One region of the Bacillus sp. UMB0893 genome, then DNA from elsewhere that is predicted to be linked to it. Evidence: predicted binding sites of a transcription regulator. Region 1 holds the regulator's gene; the other holds the start of a gene.

Evidence for each region. The regulator LexA, encoded in region 1, represses DNA repair genes until DNA is damaged. The targets are predictions, from matches to a motif close to CGAACATATGTTCG.
Region 2: the regulator LexA is predicted to act here: its motif matches at 3,091-3,104, upstream of CYJ36_RS07955 (DNA polymerase IV).

The regions. Positions count from the first base shown of each region.
Region 1 is NZ_PKLB01000001.1:1,050,704-1,059,524, reverse strand. It holds gene sirA (sporulation inhibitor of replication protein SirA) at 1-125, opposite strand, end outside; gene tkt (transketolase) at 258-2,264, opposite strand; gene CYJ36_RS05360 (DUF896 domain-containing protein) at 2,439-2,669, opposite strand; gene CYJ36_RS05355 (YneB family resolvase-like protein) at 2,733-3,383, opposite strand; gene yneA (cell division suppressor protein YneA) at 3,401-3,712, opposite strand; gene lexA (transcriptional repressor LexA) at 3,872-4,492, shown strand; gene CYJ36_RS05340 (hypothetical protein) at 4,588-6,045, shown strand; partial or broken gene CYJ36_RS05335 (L-lactate permease) at 6,121-7,697, opposite strand; gene CYJ36_RS05330 (L-lactate dehydrogenase) at 7,739-8,671, opposite strand.
Region 2 is NZ_PKLB01000003.1:15,580-24,400, reverse strand. It holds gene CYJ36_RS07970 (acyl-CoA carboxylase subunit beta) at 1-709, shown strand, start outside; gene CYJ36_RS07965 (M20/M25/M40 family metallo-hydrolase) at 732-1,856, shown strand; gene msrA (peptide-methionine (S)-S-oxide reductase MsrA) at 1,926-2,453, shown strand; gene CYJ36_RS24035 (hypothetical protein) at 2,624-2,764, shown strand; gene CYJ36_RS07955 (DNA polymerase IV) at 3,122-4,363, shown strand; gene gndA (NADP-dependent phosphogluconate dehydrogenase) at 4,480-5,892, shown strand; gene CYJ36_RS23580 (hypothetical protein) at 5,892-6,029, shown strand; gene CYJ36_RS07945 (DUF2975 domain-containing protein) at 6,097-6,579, shown strand; gene CYJ36_RS07940 (helix-turn-helix domain-containing protein) at 6,590-6,808, shown strand; gene CYJ36_RS07935 (DUF817 domain-containing protein) at 6,855-7,646, shown strand; gene CYJ36_RS07930 (MFS transporter) at 8,095-8,821, shown strand, end outside.

The DNA.
Region 1 (8,821 bases):
TAAAATTCTTTTTGCTCAGGGCTTGTCCGAAAGTATTCCTGAAAAAGATGGAATAGCTTTGCTTCTCGGCCGAAAAAGTGATTTGCAAATTCTTCTTCTATTAAATAGACATAATAGTGCCTCATACTTCCACCCCTTGATAACTGTTATCGCCATTATAATAGAAGGAGACACTAAAAATTTGTCTAAATAAAGGAGGAAGATAACACTTTTTTTGTCGAAAAAGAGAGAACGAATATTCGTCCTCTCTGGATTGATTATTTTTCTAACAATGCTTTGACTCTTGCCATAACATTTTCAACAGTAAAGCCGTATTCTTTCATAATCTTGTCACCAGGAGCAGATGCACCAAACTGATTAATAGCAAGAACATCGCCTTCATCACCTGTGTAACGTTCCCAGCCAAGCGGTGCAGCCATTTCAATGGCAAGACGCTTCTTAACTGATTTAGGAAGAACAGATTCACGGTATTCTTTTGTTTGGCTTTCAAATCTGTTCCAAGATGGCATGCTGACAACAGCCACATCAATACCTTCTTTAAGCAGTGCTTCCTGAGCTTCCACAGCCAGTCCTACTTCAGATCCTGTAGCTAACAGCAAAGCATCAGCTGTTTCTTTTCTGCTTGCAGAGATTGTATAAGCTCCTTTGGAAACACCATCATATGCTGTCTCAGAAGTACCTGCAATTGTTTTTAAGTTTTGTCTTGTCAAAACAAGTGCAGTCGGAGACGTTTCAGACTCTAACGCAAGTCTCCATGCAGCTGCAGTTTCGTTTCCGTCAGCAGGACGAATGACCGATAAATTAGGCATCGCGCGAAGTGAAGGAAGCTGCTCAATCGGCTCATGAGTTGGTCCATCTTCACCAACAGCTATGCTGTCATGTGTAAATACATATGTTACAGGAAGTCCCATTAATGCAGCTAACCGAATCGCTGGACGCAAGTAATCAGAGAATACAAAGAAAGTTCCTCCAAACACACGCAATCCGCCATGAAGCGCCATTCCATTCAATGCAGTTCCCATAGCGAATTCACGAACGCCGAACCAAATATTACGTCCGCTGTAATCCTGTGCTGTAAAGTCTGAAGCACCTTTAATTGAAGTATTATTTGATCCTGCTAAATCAGCAGATCCTCCAAAAAGATAAGGAATCTCCTTCGCAATTGCATTTAATACTTCACCAGATGAAGCTCGTGATGCAAGTGCTTTACCTTCTTCATATACTGGTACTGATTGATCCCAGTTTTCTAGTAATTCGCCTTTAATCCCTGCTTGCAATTGTTTAGCAAGCTCAGGATATTGTTTCTCATAGCTTGCCATAAGCTCGTTCCATTCTTGCTCTTTCTTAGATCCTGAAACTTCAGCTGATTCTTTGAAATGAGCATATACTTCGTCAGGAACATAAAAATCTTCCTCGAATGTCCAAGCATATGCTTCCTTTGTAAGCTTGATTTCATCAAATCCAAGAGGCTTGCCATGAACATCTGATTTACCTGACATATTCGGAGAACCATAGCCTATAGTTGTTTTTACTTCAATTAATGTTGGTCTTGTAACGTCTTGCTTCGCTTCTTTAATAGCATTGGAAATTTCTTCTATGTTATTGCCATCTTCTACACGAATCACTTGCCATCCGATTGATTTAAAGCGATTTTCAACATTTTCAGAGAAAGAACGGTCTAAATCACCATCTAATGAAATATCGTTGGAGTCATATAAAACAACTAGTTTTCCAAGCTGCAAGTGACCTGCAAGAGATGCAGCTTCTGAAGAAACACCTTCCATTAAGTCGCCATCTCCGCAAATTGCAAATGTAAAGTGGTCAACTACAGGATAAGATTCTTTATTATATGTATGTGCTAAGTGACGCTCTGCCATCGCCATACCAACAGCCATTCCAATTCCTTGGCCTAATGGTCCAGTTGTTGCATCTACACCAGCTGTATGGTGGAACTCAGGGTGCCCCGGCGTTTTGCTGCCCCACTGTCTGAAAGATTTGATATCTTCCATTGAAAGATCATACCCTGATAAATGAAGAAGGCTATATAATAGCATTGAACCGTGGCCTGCAGACAGTACAAAACGGTCACGATTAAACCATTCCGGGCTTTTCGGGTTATGATTCATAAATTGCGTCCACAAAGTGTAAGCCATTGGAGCTGCCCCCATTGGCATTCCAGGATGTCCTGAATTTGCTTTCTCGATTGCATCGATTGATAATGTTCTGATCGTTGCAATTGATAAGTCTTGAATTGAGTGTGACATGATTGACCATCCTTTCAGAAATAACATTCTACTTTCTTATCATAGCGATACACACTATATCATACAACCATTTCGCATGAAATTTTACAAGAAGTTTAGATGTGTAAGAAACTATTCTAATGTATTATGCGCAAATTGAAAAGGAATACATCACAAATTGACGTATTCCTTTTATTAATGTAGGTTTCTTTTCTTTTCATCTTTTAATTTTTGTGGTGTTACATCTTTCCCATTTGGATCTAGAATAGTAACGCCTTTTAACGTATTTTTCATAGAACCTCTGAATGTTTGCAGATATTCTTGTCTAAGATTTTGCTGTTCCTGCAATTCTTTATCTGTAAGGGCTGTTGTCTTAGCCTTTTTAGAAAGTTCGTTAATTCTTGCCATTTTATCTTTTGAAAGCATGCTGGTAACTCCTTTGAATAGATTCACTATGCTATCGTACTAAAAATGATTGTAAAAAACAACTTATTGGATTGTAGTTTGTTTCATGTATTCCTGGTATCTCCGATGAACAGTTGCTTTTGAGACATCATGTCCAAACCCTCTTAAAGTGGCTGCAATTTCAGCAAATGTGAGCTTATTTTGTTTTAATCGGACAATTTCATCAATTGGCAGTTCTTTTCTGTCTTTACCGGGGCTCAAATGAATATTAGAAAGGTTTTTTTCTGGCTTATACCCGTTTTGTACAGCTCGCTTCATGCCCCGTTTGATTTTTAGATTATGAATCTTTCGCTGATATTCCTCAACAATACTTACGATTTCCAAGACCATTGAATCAGCTTCAGATAGTAATAGCTTACCATTGTGCGTCACTGAATAAAGAGTGATTCCTTCTTTTTGAAAGAAATGAATAAGTGCAATTCTTGCATTTCCTCTTCCTAACCTAGTTTCGTCCTGAATTAAGATTGCATCTGCTGATCGTTCTTTTATGAAATCAAAAAGTTCAAAAATTCCATCTCTTTCAATGTCATATCCGCTTGCCTGCTCTTCAATCACTTTTACAATAGTCATTTGGTGCTGTTCGGCAAGCATCATAAGTTCTTCCTTCTGCCTATGCAGAGAAGACTCTTGTTCTTCTTTCGTGGTGCTGACTCTGCAATAGATGATAGCGTTCAGTTTTTTCCACTCCCCACTTATTTCTTGCTTGCTAGCTGGTTCATATCATAATATGCATTCTTGTCAATTGGAATAAAAACGGTATCCCCGGGCTTGATGATTGCTGTCTGCATTCCATTCTTTTCTTGAACCCACTCGACAAATTCAGCTTTAGAGAGATTATGATGTTCTTTAAATTGATCAGCAATGCTCCAGATGCTGTCACCTTCATTGATTTCTACATGCACGAAATTCTCCATGCTGTCCTTTTCCCCAGTATAAGATAATGCAAATACAGCTACAATAACGACGATAAAAAATGATAGTAAATATGAGAATGATTCTTTCAACATGATCTCCACCTCGAATAGAATGTTTGTTCGTACTTCTGATATTTTTAGTATAATGCGAACAAACGTTTCTGTCAACGGGTTTCTCGAACTTATGTTTGTATGCAAAGGAAAAACATGCTATAATCAACATAAATTACAGGACGCGAGGTGCAAAAGATGACAAAACTATCAAAAAGACAGCAGGATATCTTAAACTTCATCAAATTAGAAGTTCAAAAAAAGGGTTATCCGCCTTCTGTACGTGAAATTGGCGAAGCTGTCGGCCTTGCTTCAAGTTCAACAGTACACGGCCATTTAGCAAGATTGGAAAGCAAAGGCTTAATCAGACGCGATCCAACAAAACCAAGAGCTATTGAAATTTTAGAAGAAGAAACATCACATATTCCTCGGATGAATGTCATTAATGTACCGATTATCGGTAAAGTAACAGCGGGTTCACCAATAACTGCAATTGAGAATGTTGAAGAATACTTTCCTCTACCAGATTCGTTCGCTGCAGCAGATGATCACATTTTTATGCTGGAAATTATGGGAGACAGTATGATAGAAGCCGGTATCCTTGATGGCGACATGGTTATTGTCAAACAGCAAAAAACAGCAAATAATGGGGATATTGTCGTAGCCATGACAGAAGATGACGAAGCAACCGTTAAACGCTTCTTCAAGGAAAAAGATTATATTCGACTGCAGCCCGAAAACTCAACTATGGACCCTATCATTCTTCGAAATGTAACAATCTTAGGAAAAGTAGTTGGAGTATATAGAAATATTCATTAAAATCCCGCTTTTACTAAGCTGGATTTTTTTATTTATTTGTTTTAAGAAGCTCGTCACGGGGAAAATAAACATAAAACAAAATGATGAGGTACTTTATGAAATCCATTACTGATCTTAATGAACCCAAGATACAGAGGACTATTTCACAATTCATTTTCCCTTTTTCATGGAAACAGGATTGTGTCAAAGAATTAATAGACGAGCTTATCAATAATGGCTTTGAATTCTTTTCTATTAATAATCCTTCACGGAAAAGCAGCTTTTACGGGGAAAATGTCAATATTCCGCACAAGCGTTTAAACCATTATTTCCTTCCATACATAGAACAGATTCTCTTTCCAAATCAATTTAAAGAGAAAGCAATTAACCGATATTCTAAATCTTTAAATTTAGACTGCCGCTTAGAAACTGCCCACAATTCCTACAATATGAAAATCCATTCTATTGATATTTATATTTGTCCCTTTTCGATTGGGATGATTACAATCAGAGCGGAACCTTACAGTATGGATAAGATCCTCACTTTAAGTGAAGCACTCGATTTTATGGATCACTTCCGTGTGCTGGAACCGCTGATTACTGAGGAAAAAGGCACGTCCATTTATGCTGAACAACAAAAATACGATAAAATTCAGGAATTTATCTTCCAAGACCTCTGTCCTTACATCGTTCCTTTTATTGAAAAAAGCAAAAATGATCAGTCTACCTATCTCGGAAGTCTGCCATATTTTATAGATGAAAGAATGTTCGTTTCCAGTCTATTAGTGACGTCTTCCGATGAGAAAATCACAGATGAAGAATTGTTCAGGATTGGCCACATGAATGGCTTTGACAAAAACGGGAAACCATATTTAGCTGCAAGCAACCCAGAATACATCCACAATTATATTAAGAAGCATGTATATGAACGATGGGCTCCAGCCAGTTATCATATCATCAGTGATCATACTTTTGCCTGTCTTACAAATGACATTGAAAATGAAAAAATAATAGCCGAGGAAATGTACGGACAGCTCTATTATAATTTGATTCTTCACCTGTTCTATAAAATCGTGTTATTAAAACTTTCATACAGCTATTCACAGCTCTATATAGACCAAAAACAAGATAAAATGGATAAACTTATTCGTTCCATTACGAATTTTACTGCGAAATACATTTTTTCAGAAATCAGCAGCCGTACAGAAGGCCAAGAATTATCTGTTATGATGAAGGATCGTTTCAAGATCGAAACACTTTACAAAGAAGTAAATAATACAATGGACAGTCTTTATCAGAACCAAGAGAAGCTGGCAAGCAAACGTCATAATTCTCTCTTGCTGATATTAACGACATATACCGTTATATCTGGTATTTATGGAATGAATTTAGTTATAGAAGACTGGAAAGGTAAAATTGAATGGAGTAAGCTTGCAGAATATTCCTTATTTGAATACATCTCACTAATCGTCGCATTATCTGGCATTGCTGTCGGCGGTTTCCTTGCTGGAATTGCAATAATAAAATTAATGAAAGATTATTTAGATAAACGAAAATCAGAAAACCTTGACTGAATGATTTTGTCAAGGTTTTCTGATTTTAATATATTTTATCCTAAAGCAAAAACCCTCAACACAAAGGTGCTTAGTTCACTGTAAAAATACCGATAAAATAAATGTCCAAATACAAACAAAAGCTAATAAACCAAAGCTATATTTTAATGCCATTTTCATTAAAGCAGATTCTTTTCCTGTTTCACCAACTGCTGCAGTTGCAATTGCAATAGATTGTGGAGAAACTAGTTTTGCCATAACTCCCCCGGCAGTGTTCGCAGAAACTAATAATGATGGGTTTGTTCCTATGATATTACCTGCTGTAGCTTGTATTGGAGCAAATAACGTATTGTTATTTACTACAGACCCAGTCATAAATACTCCGATCCATCCTAATATTGGAGATAATACTGGGAAAATATCTCCTGTTGTAGAAATTGCTTCCCCTAAAACAGTTGTTAATCCACCATATGTCATTAACTTAGCTATACCGATAATTGCACATATCATAATGATAGGTATCCAAAATTCTGAAACTGTTTTTTTAAGAGAACAAATCCTTCACTGAAATTAATTGCTTTAGTAGTGCCTATCGTTGTTAAATTTGCTAATAAAATGGCTGTACCTGTAGCTCCTATTAAATCAATGCCAATATTTATTGATGATCCTGGTATAACGAATTTCATTACAGAAGATTCAAGGATTGCACCTTCAGTAAATAAACCTTTAAATGCTGGCAGACTCCAGAATAATATAAATATGGTCAATAAATAAAATGGAGACCATGCCTTTATAACTTCGCTCATTGAATGCTTTTCAACTTCACAGTTCTTCCCATTGAGTAAAAATATTTGTTTAGGCTGCCATTTTTTAAGAAATAATGCCAACAGTCCCATAGCTAAAAGAGAAGGTATAATATCAGCTAACTCTGGTCCTACAAATAGCGTAATAATAGCTTGGGTCACTGTATAGGTAATCGATGTCACTAAAATAGCTGGTAATACTTCTTTTATACCTTTAATCCCATCGATTAACCATATTAATAAAAATGGAATGGTGAAATTAATGATTGGCAGTGTTAAAGCAGTCATGATTGACACATTCATTGAGGTTACATTACCCTCCAGACCAAATGTATCTATGATGCCCACAGGAATACCAATTGCTCCAAAAGCCCCTGATGCACCATTAGCTATCAAACAAAGCATTGCTGCCTGTAATGGTTTGAATCCCAACGAAACTAATAGAACAGCACATATTGCAATTGGAACACCAAAACCTGCCGCTCCTTCAAGAAATGCGTTAAAGCAGAATCCAATTAATAAGAGCTGAAGACGCTGGTCTTTTGAAATCCCCGCTATACTGCCACGTAAAATATCAAATTTCCCCGATTTAACTGCAATTTTATAAAGCCAAACTGCCATTACAATAATGTACCCAATTGGCCATACCCCTTGTATTGCACCTTGTATGACACTCCCTATTAAATCTCCAATAGGTAACTTGAATACGAAAAGGACGATGAGGAAGGTTACCAATAGATTTAAAAGCACTGCATGAATACCTTTCATTTTAAATACGGTCAAACATAAAAGGAACAAAAGGATCGGTATAGCTGCAACTATTGCTGAAATGATAAGATTATTAAAAGGATTGAAAGTATCTACTAACATAATAACTGCTCCCTTACATATTTCTTACTTAAGAAATAAGCCTACTCCCAAAATAGAGCCTGAATATCTTTAAGAGTTTTAACAGAATGTGAAAACTTTTCTTTTTCGCTTTCATTTAATGAAATCTCAACAATATTTTTTACACCTGTTCGTGTAATGACAGATGGAACACCAACATAAACATTTTCGTGACCATATTCACCTTTTAAAAATGCTCCAACTGGTAAGATTACATTTTCATTTTTTAAAATTGCTCTTGTTATTCGTGCTAATCCCATTGCTATTCCATAATACGTTGCTCCTTTGGATTCAATAATTTTATATGCAGCATCACGAACCTTTACGGAAATCTCTTCTTTTCTTTCTTCTGTTAACTTTGGAGCTATTGGTGTTCCAGAAATATTCGCCGTACTCCATACCGGAAGTTGTGAATCACCATGTTCACCAATGATATAGGCATGAACACTTGTTGGTGCAGTATCAAATTCTTCACTTAATAAAAAGCGAAATCTTGCAGTATCCAATATTGTCCCTGAACCAATAATTCTTTCTTTCTGCAGACCTGAGAATTTCCATGTAGCATATGTCAATATATCCACTGGATTCGTTGCAACTAAGAAAATGCCATTAAATCCAGATGCCATAATTCTGCCTACAATAGATTCAAAAATATTCACGTTTTTACCTACAAGATCAAGTCTAGTTTCACCCGGTTTTTGTGCTGCACCAGCACAAATAACTACAAGTGCGGCATCCATACAGTCTTCATATGAACCAAATTTAATTTTCATAGCGCTAGGGGCATAAACAATACCATGATCTAGGTCCATTACATCGCCTTTTGCTTTTTCTTCATTTAAGTCAACAAGAACCAACTCATCACATATACCTTGATTCATCAATGCATACGCGTAACTTGAACCTACTGAACCTGTTCCAATTAAAACCACTTTATTACCCAGTGTTAAATTCATAACGATTGCCTCCTATTTTTGTGAAGTATTTCACAAGAAAGAATAATATGAAATGGACAAATTCCATTTACGAATTGGTGAAACATACTTTAGTTTAACCATTTTCTAAATAGTGAAATTTATCCTGTATTCACTGCTTATTTCTCTTTT
Region 2 (8,821 bases), on a different contig from region 1:
GCCTTATGATGTCCGTGTGGTTATTCAAGAAGTTGCTGATGCCGATTCTTTTTATGAAGTGCAAAAGGACTTTGCCAAAAATATAGTTGTTGGTTTTGCGAGAATAAAAGGTGAGGTCGTTGGACTCGTCTGCAATCAGCCAAAATACATGGCCGGCGGACTTGATATTGATTCTTCAGATAAAGCTTCCCGCTTCATCCGGTTTTGTGATTCGTTCCAGATTCCGATTATTACGTTTGAAGATGTTACAGGGTTTTTCCCTGGCATTAAGCAGGAGCACGGGGGAATCATCAGACACGGAGCAAAGATTTTATATGCCTATTCAGAAGCAACCGTTCCTAAATTGACGGTTATATTGCGAAAAGCCTACGGCGGAGCATACGTTGCACTGAACAGCAAATCAATCGGAGCGGATCTTGTTTTTGCATGGCCGAATGCCGAGATTGCCGTGATGGGTCCTCAGGGTGCTGCGAATATCATTTTCGCTAAAGAAATTGAGAACAGCGAAAATCCTGAAGAAACAAGAGCAAATAAAATCGAAGAATACAGAGAGAAGTTCGCAAATCCTTATGTTGCTGCGAGTCAGGGTATGGTTGATGATGTCATTGATCCGCGGGATACAAGAATTAAATTGATTCAGGCCCTTGAAATGCTCCGGACAAAGCAAGAGCAAAGACCTGCCAAAAAGCATGGGAACATTCCGCTTTAATACACTTTATGGAGGAATACATATGGTTAATCAAGAACGCTTAGTTAATGAATTTCTGGAGCTTGTGCAAATTGATTCAGAAACGAAATTCGAAACAGAAATTGCAAGAGTATTAAAAGAAAAGTTTTCATCACTTGGGGTTCATGTTGTTGAAGATGATACAACGGGTGTTACCGGGCACGGTGCAGGAAATTTAATTTGTACTCTGGAAGCTGTAAAAGACGGAGTAGATCCGATTTATTTTACTTCACATATGGACACTGTTGTTCCTGGAAAAGGCATTAAGCCATCCATTAAAGATGATTACATCGTGACAGATGGTACAACGATTTTAGGTGCTGATGATAAAACAGGTTTATCCGCGATGCTAGAAGCAGTCCGTGTTTTAAAAGAAAATAACATCTCACATGGAAAAATCGAATTTATTATTACTGCCGGAGAAGAATCTGGCCTTGTAGGCGCAAAAGCTTTAGATGGTTCTCAAATCACGGCAAAATTCGGATATGCATTAGACAGTGATGGAAAAGTCGGCACAATTATTGTTGCAGCTCCAACACAAGCTAAAGTAAAAGCAGCCATCTTTGGCAAGACGGCTCATGCTGGTGTCGCCCCTGAAAAAGGCGTATCTGCGATCACGATTGCTGCAAAAGCAATTGCTAAAATGCCTTTAGGCAGAATTGATCAAGAAACAACAGCTAATATTGGCCGTTTTGAAGGAGGCACACAAACAAACATCGTTTGCGATCAAGTGAATATTTTGGCTGAAGCGAGATCTTTGGTTCCTGAGAAAATGGAAGCCCAAGTAGCGAAAATGAAAGAAGCTTTTGAGAGCGTTGCTGCTGATATGGGCGGACGTGCTGAAGTGGATATTGAAGTAATGTACCCAGGCTTTAAATTTGGCGAGGGAGATCATGTTGTGGAGGTTGCTAAAAAAGCTGCTGCAGCAATCGGCCGCACAAGCGAGCTTCAAACAAGCGGCGGAGGCAGCGATGCCAATGTTATTGCCGGGTTTGACATTCCAACTGTGAATTTGGCAGTCGGGTATGAAGATATTCATACAACCAATGAAAAGATGCCGATAGAAGAGCTTGTGAAAACAGCTGAGCTTGTTGTCGCGATCATTGAGGAAGTAGCTAAAGGCGAATAATCCAAAAAGAATGGCAGGCGCAGCGATTGCTCCTGCTGTTTCTTATTTCAGAAAATAGAGGTGTTCAGCATGAAAAAGAGGGAAACAGCAACTTTTGCCGGAGGATGCTTCTGGTGTATGGTGAAGCCGTTTGACGAGCATCCTGGCATCATTGAGGTTGTTTCTGGCTATACAGGAGGAACATTAGAAAATCCTTCTTATGAACAAATTAAAACAGGTGAAACAGGCCACCTGGAAGCTGTAGAAATTACATTTGAACCTGAAGTATTTTCATATGAAAGACTGCTCGAGTTATATTGGCCGCAAATTGATCCGACAGATGATGGCGGTCAGTTCTTTGACCGGGGCAGCCAGTACCGCACAGCCATTTTTTATCATACAGAAGAGCAAAAGCAAAAAGCAGAGCAGTCAAAAACTGCGATTGAAAAGAGCGGCCGCTTTAAGAAGCCGATTGTAACTGAAATCCTTCCGGCAGCTCCTTTTTACCATGCAGAGGAATATCATCAAAAGTTTTATGCGAAAAATCCGGAGAAATATAAGCAAGAAAGAGAAGAGTCCGGAAGAGAAGAATTTATAAAGAAAAATTGGAAGAAGTAAAAACGAAGCTCACTGCCTTATAACAAGACAGCGAGCTTTTTCGAAGTTTTTAATAACGTATTTGCGCTTTTTGCCGCTAATAGATTGTCAAAGTGTCCAGCAGGGTACCTTCCTTATTAAGGAGGGTTATCAAAATAAATACATTAAATGAAAGCGCAATCGCCTCCTATGTGAAAACAAGAGCGGAGGAGAATTGCAAGCTGCTGATGGATGACGAAATGAACGAGCTTGAAAAAGGCAAAATATTAGGCAGAATGGAAGCGTACAATGAATGTTTAGAGAGATTTGGATTTGATAAAGTAGAGTGTTGAAAGCTTGCTATGCATGCTTTTAATTTTGCAGCCGAATGCAGCTTTGGTTGATAAATATTTGATTGAGGAGATAAATTTAAAAAGCAGATAGATAAAATCCGGAAATCGGTTGATATGTTTCCGAAATCGGTTGATGAATTCCGATTAGAGGTATATATCTCTGAAAGCTGTTTTCCACGGACGCTTTTCATGTTTAAGAGCAGAACAGGTACTGATTCTTGCCTTCATCAGATGTCCTTTCAGATTTAAAGGACAGTCGGAAAAAATGAACAGTGCCGCCATTTACCTGATGGCGGCTTTTTTGGATTATATGATAAAATGGAAAGAGAACGATTGTTTGGAAAGAAGATGAATAAGATGAAAGAGCTAAGTGGACCAAGAGTAATTCTACATGTGGACATGAACAGCTTTTATGCATCTGTTGAAATGGCTTTTGAACCCGAACTTAGAGGAAAGCCTGTTGCAATTGCAGGAAACGTTGAAGAACGAAAAGGAATTGTAGTTACTTGCAGTTATGAAGCGAGGGCAAAGGGAGTGAAAACGACCATGCCGCTTTGGCAGGCGAAACGGCATTGTCCTGAACTGATTGTCCGTAAACCAAACTTTGACCGTTACCGAAAAGCCTCTAAAGCCATGTTCGGCCTTTTACGAGAGTTTACACATTTGGTTGAGCCCGTTTCAATTGATGAAGGATATATGGATTTAACGGAGTTTTTAAAGGAGGGCAACCCTCTTCAAATCGCTAGGACCATTCAGGACAGGCTGATGGAAGAGCTTTTGCTGCCGGCAAGCATTGGTGTAGCACCTAATAAATTTCTCGCCAAAATGGCATCCAACATGAAAAAACCCCTCGGCATCACTGTACTCAGAAAGCGGGAGCTGGGTAAGACCCTTTGGCCTCTCCCTGTAAGCGAAATGCATGGGGTTGGAGAAAAAACGGCCGAGAAATTAAAAACAATTGGTATTCAAACGATAAAAGACCTTGCAGGTGCTGATGCGATCGGATTAAAGCAGCTTCTCGGAATCAACGGCGAGCGCCTGAAAAAAAGAGCAAATGGAATAGATGATAGAGAGGTAAACCCTGACTCCATCTATGATTTTAAAAGCATTGGAAACTCAACTACTTTATCAAAAGATACAACAGAGGCCAGACTTCTGTATGAAACTCTGAACCGTCTGTCACATTCAGTAAGCAGCAGAATGAAACGAAAGGATGTTCTCGGCACGAAAATCTTTACGACGATTCGTTATTCTGACCGAAGCACATATACTCGAAGTAAGAAACTGAATAACCCTATTGTTGAGACAGAGGATATTCTTACACATGCTAAAGCGCTGTTTGATAAGCATTGGACGGGTGAACCAATCCGGCTGCTTGGCGTAACATGCCAGGATCTCGTTCCGAAAGAGGATGCTTATAAGCAGCTGGATCTTTTTTCTTTTCAGGAGGATGCAAAAAAAGAACCTCTTTACAAAACGATTGAAGATATCAATAGGAAATATGGCGGCAGCATGGTGAAACGCGGGATGAAAGTGGACAAATCAGAAGATGATAAATCAAGCGGCACGAGTTTTAATAAAGATTTTTTAAGGGAATAATTAAGGCGCTTTACTTGATAAAAGCAAGGCTCCTGTGTTATTTTTACATGAAGAATCCATGTGACTGTATACATGAGCTCTGTATATAAAAATTGATTGAGAAGGGAAGTAACATAATGTCAAAACAGCAAATTGGCGTCATCGGTTTGGCCGTCATGGGCAAAAACCTCGCTCTTAATATAGAAAGCCGCGGATATTCCGTATCGGTTTATAATCGTTCTTCTGATAAAACAGAGGAGATGCTGAAAGAAAACAGCGGTAAAAATCTGGTTGGTACATACAGCATTGAAGAATTTGTTCAATCACTTGAAACTCCCCGCAAAATTTTGCTGATGGTCAAAGCGGGCTTTGCAACAGATGCTACTATTGAACAATTGCTTCCTCATTTAGATAAAGGGGATATTTTAATTGACGGCGGAAACACGCTGTATACAGACACACAGCGCCGCAACAAGGAGCTTGCCGAAAGCGGCATACACTTCATCGGCACTGGCGTATCCGGCGGTGAAGAAGGGGCACTTAAAGGGCCATCAATTATGCCTGGCGGCCAAAAAGAAGCCTTCGATCTAGTAAAGCCTATTTTCGAAGCGATTTCTGCAAAAGTTGATGGTGATCCATGTACTACATACATCGGTCCTGATGGTGCAGGCCATTATGTGAAAATGGTTCATAACGGAATTGAATACGGCGACATGCAGCTGATTTCAGAAGCTTATTTTATTTTGAAAAATGTTCTTGGTCTATCTGCAGAAGAATTGCATGAAGTATTTGCGGACTGGAATCAAGGCGAGCTTGACAGCTATTTAATTGAAATCACTGCAGACATCTTTACTAAAACGGATGAAGAAACAGGAAAGCCGCTTGTTGACGTCATTTTAGATACTGCAGGCCAAAAAGGCACTGGAAAATGGACAAGCAAAAGCGCTCTTGATTTAGGTGTTCCTCTGCCGATTATTACAGAGTCTGTTTTTGCACGATTCATTTCTGCAATGAAAGATGAGCGCGTGAAAGCAAGCAAAATCTTATCAGGACCTGCTGTTTCTCCTTTTGAAGGCGATAAGGCAGAACTGATTGAAGTTGTGCGCAAAGCTCTTTATATGAGTAAAATCTGTTCTTATGCACAAGGCTTCGCTCAAATGAGAGCAGCTTCGGATGAATACAAGTGGGATCTTCAGTACGGCGATATCGCCATGATTTTTAGAGGCGGCTGCATCATTCGCGCTGCATTCCTGCAAAAAATCAAAGATGCATATGACCGTGATGCAAACCTTGCAAACCTGCTGCTTGATCCATACTTTAAAGAAATTGCTGAAGGCTACCAGGGAGCTCTTCGCAAAGTCTTAACGGTTGCGATTGAACAGGGAGTACCGGTGCCTAGCTTCTCAGCTGCGTTATCATACTATGACAGCTACCGGACAGAAACGCTTCCTGCCAACCTTATTCAGGCACAGCGTGACTACTTTGGAGCTCATACTTATCAGCGTACAGATAAAAAAGGTATTTTCCATACAGAATGGATGTCTAAGTAATGAAAGAAACACGGGGCGGAATGCTCCGTGTTTTTTTTGTTTCTCAACTGGTAAATCTGGGTTATGAAAAGAACGTTGCAGAGGAACAAAATGAATTAACAATTGTTTTACAACAAAAACACTATAAAAATAAATAAATATTTATTGTATATCAATAATTAATGTGTTAAATTCAAATTGAAAATAAATCGTGAGGTGATTTTTATGAAACGGGGAACAACACTCTTTTTAAAGATAGCTGTCATTCTAATTGGAATCCCAGTTCTTGCTTTGTGCATATTTGTGGTGCCTGAGATAGCGAATTTTGCAGCAGAATTGTATCCAGATCTTGCTTATATGAAATATCTCGTTCTAATTGATTTGTATGCTACGGCGGTACCTTTTTACTTTGCTCTGTATCAAGCTTTTAAACTTTTAAGCTATATTGACAAGAATAAAGCTTTCTCGGAATTATCTGTAGGAGCTTTAAAGAATATAAAATACTGTGCATTCAGTATCAGTATCTTGTATGTGCTGGGTATGCCGCTGTTTTATCTCATGGCGGAAATAGACGACGCCCCGGGTATCATATTAATCGGAATGGTCATAATCTTTGCTTCATTTGTGATTGCAGTCTTTGCCGCTGTTCTGCAAAAGCTATTAAAAGAGGCTATTGATATAAAATCAGAAAATGATTTAACGGTCTGAGGTGAATAACATGGCGATTATAATCAATATTGATGTGATGCTGGCTAAAAGGAAAATGAGCGTAACAGAACTTTCGGAGAGGGTTGGTATAACAATGGCTAACCTTTCTATTTTGAAAAATGGAAAGGCAAAGGCAATTAGGCTTTCAACTTTAGAGGCGATTTGCAGGGCTTTAGAGTGTCAGCCAGGAGATATTTTAGAATACCGAAGTAATGAAGACACCAACTAAGCAGAACTTACATTTTATTCAGAAAAAACCTTTGGAGGCAAAATTCATGAGAGCAATCAAACAACTCGTTCGTTTTGGATGGGAGCAGGCCCTGTCATGTTTGTTTCCTGTCGTTATTTTTGCCTCTTTGGCTCTTACACAAATCCTGCCGCTGCCCTTCCTGCCGCGGTATGACTGGCTGCTCCTTATCTGTCTTCTGATGCAGTGGTGGATGGTGCGTTCTGGGCTTGAAACACGTGATGAACTAAAGGTTATCACATTGTTCCACCTTATTGGACTTGCTCTTGAACTTTTTAAGGTACATATGGGCTCCTGGTCTTATCCAGAGGAAGGATATTTTAAAATTTTTGGAGTTCCTTTGTATAGCGGATTCATGTACGCAAGTGTAGCGAGTTATCTTTGCCAGGCGTGGAGGAGGCTTAAAGTTGAACTGGTTAAATGGCCGCCGTTCTTGGCAGTTGTATCTCTTACCGCTGCGATTTATTTGAATTTTTTTACACACCATTATTGGATTGACGTTCGCTGGTGGTTATCAGGACTTGTAATAATCATCTTTTGGCAATCATGGGTCACATACGAGGTTGATGGAACACGTTACCGTATGCCACTCGCCCTTTCTTTTGTACTCATTGGATTTTTTATATGGATAGCCGAAAATATCGCAACGTTCTTTGGAGCTTGGGAATATCCAAACCAAACCGATGCATGGAGTCTCGTTCATCTGGGAAAGGTGAGTTCATGGCTTCTATTAGTGATTGTCAGCTTTCTTATAGTAGCAACGTTAAAGCAGGTTAAGGGGAAAAGTTCCACTAGGATAGACGCTAGTCAATTTTTATAACTGCAAATAACTTTAGCAAAGGTGCTGACTTTACAGGATTTTAGCATCTTCCAATCTTCAACCGGGCGCTTTTCCGAAAAACGGAAAGCGTCATTTTTAATGGAGAGTGAGTTAGATAACAAGTTTTATAATAATTGTATTTAGCAAACGTGGCAGGATGGTTGTAGAAGCTTGCACCCGTCATTGCCATTGATCTTGAGATTTGTATAGCCTATATAGTTTTCTCTATGAAATTGGCGGCAACATCTATATCAAATTTTTCAATGACCCGGCGGCCAGAGCTTCTTTTTTATGCCAATAAATATTGTTATTTAGATTTCAGTCAAAATGGAGCCCGTTAGACTATGATTGTCCGGTATTTTAGTGATGCAAAAAAGTTGACGTATCCGGCCGGCGGAGTATATATTTCTTTGGGTAAACGAAATAATTAGCTGAAGGCGGGATACGCATGTCAACTATATCTGCAGAGAGACGTTTAGCAGTCCCCGGCTTAAAGCATGAAAACAAAATTGTAATGCTTTGGAGCTTAACAGTCTGGCTCGTCGTGATGAACACGACCATGTTTAATGTTGCATTGCCGAGTGTGCTTCGTGATTTGTCTCTCTCATCAGGCACTGCCTCTTGGATTGTGTCCGGGTACTCAATTGCTTTTGCCATATCAACGCTGACATACAGCCGCCTGTCAGATTTTATTCCTATATCAAGGCTGCTGGCCATCGGGCTTGCCATGCTGGGAACTGCCTCTATCATCGGTTTCTTTTCACATAGCTTTTATTTGCTTTTATTCGCAAGAGTTCTGCAGGCAGCAGGGGCGGGAGCTGTTCCGGGCCTTGCGATGGTTCTTGCTGGCAAATACATCCCGATTTCAAGAAGGGGAAAGGCGATGTCGCTGATTTCCTCTGCAGCATCGCTTGGTTTCGGCCTTGGTCCGGTCATCGGAGGAGCCATTACCACCTACCTCGGATGGAATTACCTTTTTGTCATTACTGGATTTGTTGTCTTTCTTCTTCCGATGTTCAAAAAGCTATTGCCGGAAGAGGACGTGCAAAAAGTGCATTTCGATTCGGTCGGCGGGCTGCTTACAGGACTCGGCGTCACGGGACTGCTGCTCTTTTTATCCACTTTATCATTGCCGCTTCTGGCAGGAACACTGCTGATGCTGTTCATTCTCTGGA